Regions from separate parts of the Pseudomonas sp. L5B5 genome, predicted to be linked through region 1. Evidence: riboswitches for the same ligand, from Rfam matches in the RefSeq annotation. Region 1 holds a riboswitch; the other holds the start of a gene.

Region 1 (7,932 bases):
CTGGGCCAGGTAGGGGCCGCCCGGGGGCATCTGGCCGAATGCTCCGTCCGGCCCCCAGAAGGTGCCCTGGGTGCCACTCAAGGCATAGATGATGTTCGAATGCGCACCATCACCCTTGACCAGGATCGGGAGCGCCTGCCCTGTCGACGGGTTCTGCACCCCTGGCACACTGCCCGTCACGAAGGCCTGGTAGGAGGTCTGCCAGAACGCGCCGTGGGGCGCCCCGGAAATGTCCAGGTTGTTCTGCGCGACAAAGGTGTCGAGAAGGTTCTGCACATCCTTGAAGCTATTGAGCGCCATGACTATTGCCCTTCGATATGGGGGTTGAACAGCTCCAGGTAACGCGCACTGGCTTCGGCCGCCGCATTGCCACCCGGGGCTTCGGGCAGCCTGACCTGGCCGCCCTTGAGGATGAAGCTGAAGTCGTAGCCGGCGACCTGGGCGTTGCCATGGCACCCCATGCATCCGCCCATGTTCACGCCCTGGGCCACGGGTGGGCGGTTGGTCAGTGAATACACATTGGGCGGGGGCGGCGCCCCTGCGGCCTGGTAGGACGTCGGCGCGCCATTGGCGGCAATCCGACCTTTGAACTGCTGCAGGGTGTAGTCGGTCTCGACCATGATGTTGGCCTGGTAGAACACTGTCGGGCCGTGGCTGACGTCGCTCCTGGAGATCTGGCTGACGTCGAAGGGCTGGGCCTGGACCGAGACCAGCTTGTAGTACTGCCAGGGCGAACCCGCGATCCTGCGGCTCTGGGTGTAGGCCTGGATGGCCTGGTGCGCATTGCGATTGGCCTGGATCACCTCGGAGGTGATCGACTCATAGCGCTGGTTGACGCAGATCGAGCCCCCACCGGGTTTGCCGCTGCCGGGTGTCTCCTGGAAATACAACTGCTTGCCGGGCCGGCAGAACGGGCCATTGGCCTTGACCTGGGGATTGCTCGGCGAGTCCTGGTAGGTCAGGGGCGGAGTAGTCGGGGACGAGACCGGTGGACGCCGGACGATGACGCCGTCCTGATCCTCGACCCGCGAGCCGTCGGCGAGCAGGATATTGTCGCTCTGCTCGAAGGTGGCGTAGATGAAGTTGGGGGCCGACGGCGTCTTCTGGATGATGTGCAGCGCGACCATGGCCCACTGGTCCTCGAAGTAGCAGAGGCTGTTATTCGCGCCCTTGCGCTCATAGAAACGCACGGCCTGGCGGTGAAAGCGCGCCGGGGCCTCGCCGGGTGCCAGCTTGCGCCAGGCCGACTTGACCTCGATCGTGCCCTTGGGAAACGCCACCCTGCTGCCCGGAAACGTCGGGGGCGTCTGCCGGACCGCGTTGAAGAAGTTCTGCGCCGCCTGGCGCAACGCGGCATTGCTGTACCAGTACTGGTTGGCCGCGACATAGGCGTATTGCGCCTGGTTGGCCTTGGCCAGGAAACGCACCAGCTGCGGTTGCGAATTGCCATTGACCGGGGCACTGGGCGAGGTTCCGGCGAACATCTGGTTCAGCCCGATCTGGGTGATCTCGTCGAGGTTGATCCAGGCCGGCTGGGGCACCGCGGCCTGACCCGGGCAAGCGGGCACCGGGATCGCATAGTTGTAGCTCGGCGCCGTGTTATAGCCATAGCTGGGGGCACCGGAGGGGGAATAACCCGGCGGCCCGACACTGGCACTGCCGTTGCCCGGGAAGATCTCCACCTTGCTGCGGTAGGTCTGCCACACCAGCGGCCCGCCGGGGGAACCGAAAGGCCGATTGAGGTCGGGCACATCGCGCTGTCCGGCGCGGGCCGGCCAGTTCAGGGCAATGAATTCCTGCCAGGCGAAGGCTGCGGCGGCGGCCAGCGATGCCTGGGGTGCGCCCCCGGGGATATCGGTCGGCACATTGGGCGACACCGTGATCGCCACCGGTTCGGCATGGGCCGAGGCGCCCAGCAGCATCAGGCCACTGGCCAGGGCCCTGGAAAACAACGTGCACAACGAACCCATCCTGCGGCTCTGACGGTCCATGTCATGACTCCTGTCTGTCCTGCTCGAGAGCGTAGATCAGCCAATGCGGGGGCTGGCCCGGCCCACGCAGAACATTAGGCGATAAACCCAATAGCCAATTGCCTGCACGGTGCTACCGATGACCGATGATCAGCCGGTTGCGCACTCGGCAGCAGATATTGATGCCGATCAAGCCCCCAGATCGCCACAGGGGTAAACCTGGGGGCAATCAGGGCCGTGATTGCAGCCCCTTACTTGCTCCCAGGAGACTTGACCATGTCCAGCAGCGCTCTCGATAGGCTTCCTCACCCACCGTTCCCGGCACAGCAAGGCCAGTACTGGATCGACGCCTTGAGCGACGACAGCCATGTCTTGATCCGTCCATTGCGACCCCAGGACCGCCAGCGGGAAAAGGCCTTCATCGAAAACCTCTCCCCCGCCACGCGGCACCAGCGCTTTCTGGGCGAGGTCAAGGAGGTGGGCGATCAATTGCTGGATCAACTGATGGATGTGGGTACGCCGCAGCGGGTGGCCTACGTGGCCCTGGTGCACGACAACGGCGAGTTGCGCGAGGTGGGCATCAGCCGTTATGCCCAGGTGGACGACCAGCCCTGGCGTTGCGAATTCGCCGTGACCATCGCCGATGAGTGGCAGGGCAAGGGCCTGGGTGCGCTGCTGATGCAACACCTGATCGACGAAGCCCGCCACAACGGCTTCCAGCAGATGTACTCGGTGGACTCGGCCACCCACTACGGCATGCGCCGGCTGGCCAAGGTCCTGGGCATGCGCAGCGCCATCGACCCTGATGACGCCACCCAGGTGATCCACAGCCTGGCGTTGTAAACCCGGTGGCCGCGCCTCAACCCGAGGCGCGGCCGCACTGCCCGCAGAATCGCGCGCCGGGCGGCATCGACGCCCCGCATTGGCCACAGGCGAGCGGAACCAGTGCCGCCGCGCATTGCTGGCAGAACCGTGCACCCGGTGCATTCATAGCCCGGCATTGTGCGCAGGCGCTGGCGGCGGCGCCCGAAGAGCCATGGGAACCCTGATGTCCGCCCCGGGAACCGCCGTGTCCACTGCCGTGATGCCCCATCAGCAAACGTTTGAAAAAGCTCATGTCGATCACTCCGTATTGAGGTGATCGCCAGTAAAAACCCTATAGCAACTATAGGGTCAAGCCACCGCCGACAAGTGTTCGTAGAGAATCGCACTGCCGACGATGATCAACACCACGCCACCCAGCGCTTCGGCTCGCTGCCCCATGACCGTACCAATGGCCCGGCCCAGCATCACACCCAGGGTGACCATCGTCATGGTGGCCAGGCCAATTGCGCTGGCCGCCACCCAGATATTGACGTTGACGAAGGCCAGCCCGACCCCTACCGCCAAGGCATCGATACTGGTGGCAAAACCGGTGACCGCCAGCAACCAGAACCCGTGTGCCCTGGGGGGCTGTGGCTCGGCCTCGGCTTCCAGGCGTACCCCGTTGTAGATCATGTGCAGGCCCAACGCCGACAGCAGAGTGAAAGCGATCCAGTGGTCCCAGGCGGCCGCCCACTGCGCCGCAGCCTGGCCGATGAACCAGCCGACTATTGGGGTGATGGCTTCGATGACGCCGAATATCAGGCCGATGCGCAAGGCTTCGAGCAAGCGCGGCTTGAACATGGCAGACCCCTTGCCGACCGCGGCCGCGAAGGCGTCGGTGGACATGGCGAAGGCGAGGAAAATGATCGAGGCTGGGTTCATCTTGGGTCTTCCGGTCGGGCTTGAGTCCACGACATGCCCACGCGCCCGACTTCAGCGCAGGTATGTCGATGGTCTCACCAACCGCAACGGCGCCCGCACCACGGCAAGTTGCCGAGAATGTTGATACGGGCTCCACCGCAACAAACGGTGGCAGGCTACTCCCCAAAGAGGCGCGCAGCTTAACCTGCCACTTGTGAAAATTTCATCAGCGCCACGGCAGCCCTGGTTAACTGCCGGTTTAACACTCTTTGACATTTTCCTGACAAAGCTGCCAAAGACTGGCCGCACGCCCTTCCCTAGCATTCCCGGCATCCAATCCTTGTGCCCGGGTGTTTCATGTCCGCCAAACTCTTTGGCCTGCCGCTGCTGGGCATCGTGCTCAGCAACCTGGGCTGCAATGGCCAGCCGTCGACCCCGCCGGCCATCGCCCAGGGTGACTACGCCAGCATCATCCGCTACCTGAAACAGCACATCCCGCAGCAGATGGCCGAGCACCAGGTGCCCGGTCTGTCCATCGCCTTGGTAGACGGCCAGGAGTTGATATGGGCCCGGGGCTTTGGTTTCGCCGACAGGGACCGAGGCCTGCAAGTGACCGAGAACACCGCGTTTCGCGCCGGCGCGCTGTCGCAACTGCTGACCGCCACGGCAGTGATGCAACTGGTGGAACAGCAGCGCTTGCAACTGGACGCCCCTCTGCAGTCCACGCTCAAGGAGTTCTACGTCCGTTCGCGCTTCCACGATGACCAGAGCGCCGCCGACCAGGCAGTGACCCTGCGCCGCCTGCTCAGCCACCAGGCCGGCATGCCCGCCGAATACCTGCATGACCTGCGTACCCCCCATGTCCTGAGCCAGCTACCGCAAAAGGTCAGCGGCGTATGGCTGAACAATACCCCCGGCACCCGGACCGCCTATTCCAATCTCGGCTACGCCTTGCTGGGCGCGGCCATCGAGCGCAGCACCGGCCAGGATTTCGAGCAGCACCTGCAAACCAGCCTGTTGCGGCCCCTGGGCATGCGCCAGTCGAGCTTCATCGGTGACAGCCGCCAGGAGCCCTATCGCGCCCGCGGTTACCAGGACGGTGCCGCCAGCGCCCACAGCCCGGACCGCGACATTGCTGCCGGCGGCCTGTGGACCAGCCCACGGGATCTGAGCCAGTTCATCCGGATGCTGTTCGCCCAGGGTCACTACAAGCAGCGCCAACTGCTGTCGGCCAACTCGATCCAGGAGATGACCCGCCCGCAGAACATTGGCAATGCCCTGGATTTCGACTGTGAAGTGGGCCTGGGCTGGTTCCTCTCACCCTGCGGCGACGAGTGGGTACGCCCCGGCATTCGTACCTGGCAGCACAGCGGCATCGGCAACAACTTCCATGCTCAGGTCAGCGTGCTGGCGGAACAACAGCTGGCAGTGATCGTGATGAGCAACTCCGACACGGGCGAAACCCTCGTCCCGAATCTGGTGACCCAGGCCCTGCGCATGCTGCTGCAGGCCCATGGTGCTCCCGAGGAACAATACGCGGGTACTGGCCAGCCACACCTGGAGCCGGCGGTACGGCGCCGGGTGCCGGAAGCCGCCGACCGCCAGCAACTGGCCGGCTTCTATGCCACGGCCTTTGGGGTGCTGCGGATCAAGGACCAGGGCCAGCGCTTGTTCGGCGAGGTGGCCGACATCCGCTTCGAACTCCTGCGTGACGAACATGGCTGGCTGCGGGCGCAGAAAAAAATCCTCGGCCTCTGGCTCCAGGACCTGGGTGACCTGGGCCGGGTGCAACTGGATGTAGTCAGCATCCAGGGACACCGGGTGTTCACCGCCAAGAGCCACGGCCAGTTGCTGGCGGTGGGCGAGCGCATCGATCCGGTGCCGCTGCCCGACAACTGGCTGGCCACGGTGGGCACCTACGAAGCCCTTGGCGACAGCGAGGAAAGCACTCCCGTGAGCGGAGTCAGCATCGCCCTGGAAGAGGGTTTCCTGATGATCCGCAGCCTGCAGCAGGGCCGCACCCTGACTGACTACATCCTGGCCCCGGTGGACAACGCGCATGCGGTGATCGCCGGTCATGGTCCCGGCCTGGGCGGCACCGTGCGACGCCAGATCAACGGGGTCAACGTCCTGGGCTACTCGTTCAAACGCTCCTATAACTCCAACTACTTGAGGTTCTAAACCGATATGAAAACCCTGAAACGCTCCGCCACCACCGCCCTGTGGCTCGGCACCCTGGGCCTGACCACGGCCTCGACCGTGGCGAATGCCGAGGACTGGAAATTCGGCGTCAATGCCGGGGTGGCCAGCGTTCCACGCTACAGCGGCAGCGACGAGCGTACCGTGGTGCCGATCCTCGGCGCCGAGGTCGTCAGCCCCTACGGCATCTTCCTCAACACCGAACAGGGCCTGGGCTGGGGCAACAAGTGGGGCGACCTGTCGTTCAGCACCTGGGTCGGCCCAAGCGAATCGCGTCGCGACAAGAACCATGTGGGCCAGGGCTCCAAGCGCCTGCGAGGCATGGGCGACATCAAGTCCCGCGCACAGTACGGCGCCCACCTGGGCTACGACCTGGGCCCGTTCGAGCTGGGCGCTACCGTGACCCACGCGGTGAAGAAGAACAGCAACCGCGATACCGGCCGCGCCTACAGCCAGCTGGAGCTGAGCATCGGCACCAACCTGTATGAAGGCAACTACGGCAGCCTCGATGCCAGCGTCAACACCCTGTTCGGCAACGCCGACTACATGCAGACCTGGTACGGCGTCAGCAGCAACCAGGCGGCCAACAGCCGCTTCGGCGCCTACAACGCCAAGGGCGGGCTGGTCAGCAGCGGTGCCGACCTGACCTGGAGCTTGCCGCTCAACGAGCAGACCAAGCTGTCCACCCAACTGTCGATGGACTACCTGGGCAAGAAAGCCGCCGACAGCCCGATCGTCGACCGGCGCCTGCAGACGGTCCTTTCCACCCAGATCGAATACAGCTTCTAGAGCAGCAAAAAAAACGGCCCGTGATCACGGGCCGTTCTGTTTTCCCCCTCAGGCCTGGCGCGGCTCAGTCGGGATGGGTCCAGGTCATGCGGAACGAAGCGCCGCCCCACTCCGAATCCATGACCTGCACTTTGCCACCGTGCCATTGCGAGACCCTGCGCACCAGCGCCAGGCCCAGACCGAACCCGCCGGTGCGCCGGTCGCGGCTGGCATCGAGCCGGGAGAACGGCTCGAAGATCTTCTCCCGACCTTCCACCGGCACACCCGGGCCATCGTCGTTGACCCGCACCTCGTAGCCGTTATCCAGGCGCACCAGGGAAACCTCCACCCGCCGTTCGGCGTAGCGGATGGCATTGCGCAGCAGGTTGATCACCGCCCGCGCCATGAAACGTGGCTCGATGCTCACGTATTCCACCTGGCAGGAACGGATCAGCAACTGCACCCCGGCTGCCTCGGCTTCCAGGGTCACGCTGCCGACCACGCTGTCGAGCCAGCTCTGGGCCTGGATATTCTCGCGATTGATCGTCGCCGCGCCGTGTTCCAGGCTGGCGTAGCTCAAGAGTTCGGAAACCATCTCTTCCAGCTCGCCAAGATCGGCGTACATGTCGCAGATCAGCTCCTGGCTTTCCTGCGGGTCCGGGTTCTGCTTGAGCTGGTCGAGTTCGAAGGACAACCGGGCAATGGGCGTGCGCAGTTCATGGGATACGGCATTGGTCAGTTCACGCTGGTTGGCGATCAGGCCTTCGATACGGCCCGCCATGCGGTTGAAATGCTGGGCCAGGTCACGGATGTTGGAGCGCCGCGACAGATGCAGGCGGGTGCCCAGGTCGTTGTTGCCGAACCGCTCGGCCGCCAAGCGCAGGCGCTCCAGGTCACGCCAGTGCGGCCGCACCCAGAAGTACAGGACGATCCCCACCAGGGCGCCGAGCAATGCATAGGCGGCAATGTTGTAGAGCGGGGTCAAGGGCTGCTCTTCCGGCAACATGATGCTCAACAGCTGCGGACCGCCATCGATGCTGGAGATGAACTCCTCGAAGTCGCCGCGCACCACCAACTGGCTGGAGTCCAGCAGGGCTTGCTCACGGGAGGTCAGGTTCAGATCGCCGGCCTTCACCAGCTTCAGCAGCAGCCCATAGTGGGGCTTGAGCTCCTCCAGCTGACGCTGGCGCCCTGCCTCGTCGAGCGGCCGTAACTGCTCGCTCAGGCTGTAGGCCGGCCCCCTCACCGCCTCGCGGTTGTAGGACTCGAT
Region 2 (7,932 bases), 1.8 Mb from region 1:
CCCGGCGCAGGCGGTGGGCGATCAGGGGTTTGAGCAGCCAGCCGAATGTGTTGGCAAAACGCGGGAAGCGAAAGTGGGTGAGGATATCTAGGAATGCCTTGTCGCTGAGCAGCCGGGCCAGCACCGCTGGTACTTCGCTGTCGTGGTAAGGTCGGATGGCATCGAATTCGCCCATCATGCTCTCTTGTTGGAAACGGCTAGGGTAAGAAGAAGGTTCGGATCAAAAAAGCCGGGCGCGGTCTGAAGATTCAGCTCAAGCATTAAAAGCCCTGCAAATAGACCGGCGATTATACGCATAAGTCACTCGGGAGACCGCGATGCTGGAAACTGACCATTACCAATGTCCTTATTGTGGCGAGCAGGCGGAGGCGGTACTTGACCTGTCCGCCGGCGACCAGACCTATATCGAGGACTGCCCGGTTTGCTGCCGCCCCATCGTGTTCATGCTGCAGACCGATGGCCGGGAATGGATGCTCGAGGTGCACACGGAAAACGATTGAGCCGGGGGGAGTGGTCTTCATGCTGCGTATCTACGAGCCGGAAAATCTGATGGAAGGCGAACTGCTCCAGTGCATGCTGGCCAGCGAGGGCATCGACGCCCACCTGCAGGGGCGCGACCTGCTGGGTGGAGCCGGGGAGTTGCCGGTGTTCGGCTTGCTGGCGCTGTCGGTGGAAAACCACCAGGCGCAGCGGGCACAGGAGCTGATCGCCGCGTACAATGCGGCCCTGCCGTTGCCCTTCGAAGAACCGGATAGTTTTGCCGGGGTGCTGGTCTGTTAGGCTGAGCGCCGATTTGCCGAGAGTTGTATTGCCCCATGTGTGGACGTTATGCCCTGTTTCGTTGGAACCCCGCGTTCGCGGCCCTGCCGGGATTTCCCGGGGACCAGCGGGCCCAATGGAACATCTCGCCGAATGATTCGGTGCTGATCCAGCGCCTGGAACACGGCCAGCGCACCCTGGCACGGGCCCGCTGGGGCCTGACCCCGGCCTGGTTGACCGACCTGTCGCGCACGCCGGCCCATGCCCGGGCGGAAACCCTGGCCGAGCAGCCGATGTTTCGTCAGGCGTTTCGTGAACGGCGCTGCCTGCTCCCCGCCAACGGCTTCTACGAATGGCGCGGAGGCAGCCGCAAGCGTCCTTACTGGCTGACCCCGGGAGAAGGCTCGTCGATTTTCTTTGCCGCCATCTGGGAGGCGTACCCGGTGCAGGAACAGGTCTGGCTGAGCACTGCGGTGGTGACTCAGGCGGCCTCGACCTTGCGTCGCCCGCTGATCCTCGACGCCGCCGGCCAGGACGCCTGGCTCGATCCCCAAACGCCGCTGCATGTCCTGCACGCGCTGTTGGCCCACCCGCCTGTAGCCTTGCGTGAGCGGGTCCTGGCCAATCTGGTCAACGACCCCAAGCTCAACGGCCCGGAGTGCCTGACTCCCGCCTGACCCTGGGGGCGGACGGGCAGCCGGTCAGACCCTGAACTGGTTGATCAGTCGGCGCTGCTGCTCGGCGAGCTTGGTCAGGCCGGCGCTGGCGGCGCTGGACTCATCGGCCCCGCCGGCCACTTCATTGGCCACCTGGCCGATGTTGATCACATTGCGGTTGATGTCTTCGGCCACCGCGCTCTGTTCCTCGGCGGCGCTGGCGATCTGGGTATTCATGTCGTTGATCACCGAAACCGCCTGGGTGATGGTTTCCAGGGCCTGGGCGGCCTTGGCTGCATGCTCCACGCTCTGGTCGGTCTTGTGCTGGCTGTCTTCCATGACCCGTACCACTTCCCGGGTGCCTTGTTGCAGCTGCTGGATCATCGACTGGATTTCCTCGGTGGCCTGCTGGGTTTTCTGTGCCAGGTTGCGCACTTCATCGGCGACCACCGCAAAGCCGCGGCCCTGCTCGCCGGCTCGGGCGGCCTCGATCGCTGCGTTGAGGGCCAGCAGGTTGGTTTGTTCGGCGATCCCGCGGATGGCGATCAGGATGGCGTTGATGTTCTCGCTGTCCTTGGCCAGGGTCTGCACCACGGTCACCGCACGGCCGATCTCTTCGGCCAGGGCGCCAATGGCGCTGGAGGTGTCCCGCACGATCTGCATGCCCTGACTGGCGGCCTGATCGGCATGGCTGGCGGCTTGTGCGGCCTGGGTGGCGTTGCGTGCCACGTCCTGGGCGGTGGCGGTCATCTCGTGTACGGCGGTGGCCACCTGGTCGATTTCCACCATCTGCTTGTGCACGCCCTGGTTGGTGCGAATGGCGATGTCGGCGGTGTGCTCCGAGGAGTCGCTGACGCTCTGTACCGAGGTCACCACCTGGCTGATCATGGCCTGCAGCTTGGCCAGGAAGGTGTTGAAACCCTTGGCGATGGAGCCCAGTTCGTCGGCCCGGTCGCTGCTCAGGCGGCGCGTCAGGTCGCCTTCGCCCTGGGCGATATCGTCGAGCATCGCCACCATCTGCCGCAGCGGCCGGGCAATGCCGTGGCCCACCAGCCAGATCACCAGCAGCCCGATACCGGCGATGACGAGGCCGACCATGGCCATGCCGAAGGTATCGGCCTTGCGCTGCTGGGCCAGATCGCCCTGCAGTGCGTTCAGGTCGGCCATCACGGCCCCGAGGGGCAGTTGCAGCATCAGGGTCCACTGGGCGTTGGTCTGGCCGATGCCGAAGGGCAGGTACAGGGCGATCTTGTCGTTGGCCTGGTCGATGCTGTAGGTCACCTCGTCGCGCTTGAGGCTGGACAGCTTGGAGACGGTCTCGCTGTTGAGTACGTCGCTGGCTTTCTCGCCGAACTTGCCCGGGTCCCGGGTATAGGCCACCAGGCGTGCGTTACCGCCGATCAGGGCCATTTCCCCTGCACCGGCATAGAGTTTCTGGTTGGCCCCCAGCAGCATGTCCTGGATGAAGTTCACCGACAGGTCGGCGCCGACGATGCCCTGGAACTTGCCGTCGAGCAGGATGGGCTGGATGAAGGAGGCGAGCATCACCACCTTGTCGCCGACCTTGTAAGGCGCAGGGTCGATCACGCAGGGCTTGAGGTTTTCCTTGGCGCACAGGTAGTACTCGCTGGCCCTTACGCCGGTGGATAGCACGGTTCGATCATTGACGTCGGCCAGTTTGTCCAGGCCCAGGCTGGCGTCCTGGTTGCGGAACCACCAGGGCAGGAAGCGGCCGGTGGCGGCGTCGATACCCACCACCGTGGTGCCGACGTAGGCGCCATCATTGTGGTCGATGGCGTTGGCTTCCCAGCCAATGTAGGCACCGAGGATCTTCGGGTTCTGGGTGACGTTTTCCTTGATCAGGGCAATCAGCTGCTCACGGCTAAGGTTCAATTGCGCCTGGCCCTGCTCGTTGCGGCTGCCCATCAAGGCGTTGACCCGGACCAGGCCATCGGCGATCAGCAACGGTGCTTCCAGTTCACGCTGGATCTGGCTGACCTGGGTTTGCGCCAGGCCGCTCAGGCGCTGTTCGATGACCTGCTCGAACTGGGCCTGGGTTCTCTCCTGCACCATCTGCTGGGTCCGGGCCCCCGAGAACAGGGCGTACAGCACCAGGGCTGCAACCACGCTGAGGACGATGGCTCCGGCCAGGGCGGCCACGGAAAACTGGATCGACTTGAACTTCATAGAGGCTCCGGGCGCAGGAATTGAGGTCTGCCGTGCTGTATCGGCCGCCGCCCTGCCGGCCATTAGCCTGGATTGTGCAAATGACGTTTTGGGAGAGGCTGGCGTCGTTAATGGCAAGATGCCATGTCTCTTGATTGATGGCCTGGCCATGAGATGAATTTTTTCCTACAGGGCTGGTTGCATCTCAATTGCGATCAAAAGCTCATTTTGCATCTGGCGCAGAGAGAGCCGCGCCCTTAGGATACGCGCCATGTTTTCAGGGAGCGGTTTCATGAAGAAGAAGTCATTGGTTGTATGTGCGCTGAGCGCAGCGGTATTGCTCAGCGGTTGCGAGACGGTCAACACCACCAACGCCGGCGTCGTGGGCGTGGATCGCAAGCAGTCCATGTTCAGCATGGTATCGAGTGCCGAGGTCAATCAGTCCTACGCGCAGTCCTATCAGGAGACCCTGAGCGAGGTCGGCAGCCAGGGCGCGCTGGACAAGAGCAGCGCCAACGCCAAGCGCCTGCAGGTCATCGCCAACCGCCTGATCGCCCAGGCCCCGAACTTCCGTCCGGATTGCGCGCAGTGGAAGTGGGAAGTCAACCTGATCAAGAGCGACGAGCTCAACGCCAACTGCGGTCCTGGCGGCAAGATCATTTTTTATTCCGGCCTGATCGAAAAGCTGAAGCTTACCGACGATGAAATCGCTGCGGTGATGGGGCATGAAATCGCCCACGCCCTGCGCGAGCATGGTCGCGAGGCGATGTCCAAGCAGTACGCGCTGGGTGCCGGCAAGCAGATCGCTACCCTGTTCGGGGTGTCCCAGCAGACGGTTGCCCTGGGCGACAACGGCGTCAACCTGCTGATGACGCTGCCCAACAGCCGCGAGAATGAAAACGAGGCCGACCTGATCGGTCTGGAACTCGCCGCCCGCGCCGGTTACAACCCGAACGCGGCCATTACCCTGTGGAACAAGATGGGCCAGGCTGCCGGTGGCTCCGCGCCGCCCGAGTTCATGAGCACCCACCCGGCTTCCACCAGTCGTATTGCCTCGTTGCAGGCCGCGATTCCCAAGGTGATGCCGTTGTACCAGGCTGCCAAGAAGTCTTGATCCCTACGCGTCATCGTCGATGACGCCTTCGCCGGCAAGTGGCTCCTGCGACGCATAGCGCAGGGGCCGCTTGCCGGCGATTTCGTTTATACCCAGCCGCTGATCTGCATGGCCTTGTACACCGCCACTACGGCGAGGATGAAGAAGGCCGATGCCGCCAGGCGGCGGATCAGGGTCAGCGGCAGCTTGTCCGCAGCGAAGTTGCCTGCCAGGACCACCGGCACGTTGGCGATCAGCATGCCCAGCGTGGTGCCGATGATCACTAGCCACAGATCCGGGTACTGCGCGGCCAGCATGACGGTGGCGACCTGGGTCTTATCGCCGATTTCCGCCAGGAAGAAGGCGATCAGGGTAGTCAGGAAGGGGCCGAACTTGCGTGCGGTATTGGCCTCGTCGTCGTCCATCTTGTCCGGGACCAGGGTCCATAGCGCGGTGGCTGCGAAGCTCGCGGCGAGGATCCAGTGCAGGGTCGCGTCCGAGAAGAAGCTGCCGAACCAGGCACCTACCGCACCGGCCGCCGCGTGGTTGGCCAGGGTCGCGGCAACGATGCCGGCGATGATCGGCCAGGGTTTGCGAAAGCGCGCAGCGAGGATCAGGGCGAGCAATTGCGTCTTGTCGCCGATTTCGGCCAAGGCAACGATTGCGGTGGGAACGAGCAGAGAGTCCAGCATCAGGATTTTCCTAAGGGGCGGGTCGACACGGCTATGACACGTACAGCCTTCCCGCCCCGGGTAAGGTGTGCGTGTCATAGGTCTTGTCAAACCCTGCGGTCCGTCTGTGCGGACTCCTGGGTCGCATGCGCCATGGTCTGAGGACCAAGTATGTTGACGCATGCCGGACGAGCGTGGCGCTCGTGGGAGACTACTCCCCTAGGACGGAGCGGATTCTGCCTAGGCAAAATCCTTTCGGCAAGCCTTGTTTGCGAAAACTTCGCTCAGCTGCGTTTGGCCCGGTAGATGCGGAAACCATCCCCTTCGGCCTTGATGGCGCAGGGCCCAAGATGCTCTTCGATCAGTGGTTGGTAGCGCAGGAAGCTGTTGGCAACTACCCGTAGCTCTCCGCCTTTTCGAAGATGTTCCCTTGATTTTCGCAGCAGGTTCTCGGTGGCCTGGTAATCGGTGTGGACCCCGGTATGGAACGGTGGATTGGTCAGGATGCAATCCAGCTCCCGGGGCGCGGCGTCGATGCCGTCGCCGGTCAGGACCTCGCCCTCCAGGCCGTTGGCGGCCAGGGTCAGGCGACTGCTGGCGGCTGCGAAGGCGTCCACGTCCAGCAAGGTCACACGGCTTTCCGGATAGCGGCGTTTCACCGTGGCGCCCAGTACCCCGGCACCACAACCGAAGTCCAGCAGGTGACCGGCGGGCAGATGGTCCAGGTGCTCGAGCAACAGGGCGGTGCCGCGGTCCAGGCGTCCATGGCTGAACACGCCGGGCAGGCTGATGACCTTCAACGGGCCTTCGGCCAGCGGCAACTGGTACTCCTGGGCCAGGCTCTCCAGGGCCACGGGTTCAGGTGCGTTGTCCACCGTGACCTGCCACAGCTGGCAGTGCCGTGCGCTGTCGAGCTTGCGCGGCTTGCCGAAGGCGGTGAGCTGCTTGGCGGTACTTTCCACGCCGCTGCGCTTTTCGCCCACCAGGTACAGCTGGCGTCCGGCCAGGCGCGAGGCCAGGGCGTTGAGCAGGTAGTGAGCCAGGTCCTTGGACTTGGGCAGGAACAGCACCGCGCTGTCGAAGGTGCTGTCCGGGGCGTTCACCCCGAAGTGACTGCGCCCCGGGAAGCGTGTCTGCAGGGCGGCCTGATCTCCGGCATGCCAGGACCAGCCCTGGGCGGCCGGCAGGCGGCCGAGCAGGTCATCGGCACTCAGGCCAGCCAGTAGCAGTGAGCCCTGAAACAGTTCAGCCTGGCGTAAGAGTATTTCACTGCGTATGTCCATCGTCCGCACCCGGAAAAAGTGGCGCAGTTTATCAACTCACGACCCGCAACGGGTCACCGCTGAAGAAGCCCCGGGTATTTTCAACCAGTTGGCCGACGATGCGCTGGCGTGCCTCGCGACTGCCCCAGGCATTGTGCGGAGTCACGATCAGGCGCGGGATGCCGGGCTCCAGCAGGGGATTGCCATGCACGGGCGGCTCGACGCTCAGGACATCGGTGGCAGCACCACCCAGGTGGCCGTTGCGCAGCGCGTCGGCCAGGGCCTGTTCGTCGATCAGGCCGCCACGGGCGGTATTGACCACCAGGGCGCCTGGCTTGAGCAGAGCCAGCTCCCGGGCACCAATGAAGTGGCGGGTATGTTCGTTGAGCGGGCAGTGCAGGGTCAGGGCATCCACCTGGGGCAGCAGTTCCTCCAGTGGCAGGCGGTCGGCGCGGGGCGGGCGCCCGGGAATCTGTCCCAGGATCACGCGCATGCCGAAGGCTTCGGCCAGGCGCGCCACGGCGCCACCCAGTTCGCCGTGGCCCAGCAGGCCCAGGGTCTTGCCCGCCAGTTCGATGATGGGGAAGTCCAGCAGGCAGAACTGGCTGGCCTGCTGCCAGCGTCCGGCAGCCACCGCCTGTTGGTAGTCGGCGACCCGCGTTGCCAGGTTGAGCAGCAGCATCAGGGTGTGCTGGGCTACCGATGGCGTGCCGTAGCCCTGGCAATTGCTGACGGTGATGCCCTGGCGCCGGGCGGCTTCCAGGTCGACGTTGTTGGTGCCGGTGGCCGTTACCAGGATCAGTCGCAAGTCGGGGCAGGCGGCCATGGCCTGGGCGTTGATGGCTACCTTGTTGCTGATGGCCACCTCGGCCCCCTGCAGGCGTTCCGCTACCTGCTCCGGGGATGTGTGGGCATGCAGGCGCAAGGGACTGAAACTGTCGTGCAGCGCCCCAAGATCCAGGTCGCCCAAGTCCAGCGAGCTGTGATCGAGGAAGACGGCGCGGCGATTGTTGCTCATGAACTGTACCTTTCGTGGGAGGGGACCAAGGCGTAATCTGCCGAGCCTAACAGATGAAATAATTAGACATATACAGGAGCCTGCATGTACCTCACCGAGTTCTTGACCGTTGCTCTCATCCACCTGCTGGCCGTGGCCAGCCCCGGCCCGGACTTTGCCGTGGTGGTTCGCGAAAGCGTGACCCATGGCCGTCGTGCCGGCACCTGGACGGCCCTGGGCGTGGGATCCGCGATCTTCCTGCACGTGGGTTATTCGTTGCTGGGGATCGGCCTGATCGTGTCCCAGTCCATCGTGCTGTTCAACGCCT

The links. Region 1 has a riboswitch for manganese ahead of LGQ10_RS01740 (manganese efflux pump MntP family protein). Riboswitches for the same ligand answer to the same signal wherever they lie in the genome.
Region 2: linked by a shared signal. The riboswitch ahead of LGQ10_RS24650 (TMEM165/GDT1 family protein) and the one ahead of LGQ10_RS01740 (manganese efflux pump MntP family protein) in region 1 are both predicted to bind manganese.

What each region holds. Positions count from the first base shown of each region.
Region 1 is NZ_CP084742.1:388,786-396,717, reverse strand. It holds gene LGQ10_RS01760 (hypothetical protein) at 1-300, opposite strand, end outside; gene LGQ10_RS01755 (hypothetical protein) at 303-1,991, opposite strand; gene LGQ10_RS01750 (GNAT family N-acetyltransferase) at 2,247-2,813, shown strand; gene LGQ10_RS01745 (double zinc ribbon domain-containing protein) at 2,830-3,063, opposite strand; gene LGQ10_RS01740 (manganese efflux pump MntP family protein) at 3,144-3,716, opposite strand; yybP-ykoY riboswitch at 3,722-3,887, opposite strand; gene LGQ10_RS01735 (serine hydrolase domain-containing protein) at 4,053-5,876, shown strand; gene LGQ10_RS01730 (MipA/OmpV family protein) at 5,883-6,683, shown strand; gene LGQ10_RS01725 (ATP-binding protein) at 6,748-7,932, opposite strand, start outside.
Region 2 is NZ_CP084742.1:5,364,776-5,372,707, forward strand. It holds gene LGQ10_RS24620 (1-acyl-sn-glycerol-3-phosphate acyltransferase) at 1-178, opposite strand, end outside; gene LGQ10_RS24625 (CPXCG motif-containing cysteine-rich protein) at 318-500, shown strand; gene LGQ10_RS24630 (DUF2007 domain-containing protein) at 520-780, shown strand; gene LGQ10_RS24635 (SOS response-associated peptidase) at 816-1,436, shown strand; gene LGQ10_RS31655 (methyl-accepting chemotaxis protein) at 1,461-2,303, opposite strand; partial or broken gene LGQ10_RS31660 (HAMP domain-containing protein) at 2,316-3,752, opposite strand; gene LGQ10_RS24645 (M48 family metallopeptidase) at 3,874-4,695, shown strand; gene LGQ10_RS24650 (TMEM165/GDT1 family protein) at 4,782-5,366, opposite strand; yybP-ykoY riboswitch at 5,456-5,577, opposite strand; gene LGQ10_RS24655 (class I SAM-dependent methyltransferase) at 5,630-6,628, opposite strand; gene LGQ10_RS24660 (2-hydroxyacid dehydrogenase) at 6,660-7,625, opposite strand; gene LGQ10_RS24665 (LysE family translocator) at 7,710-7,932, shown strand, end outside.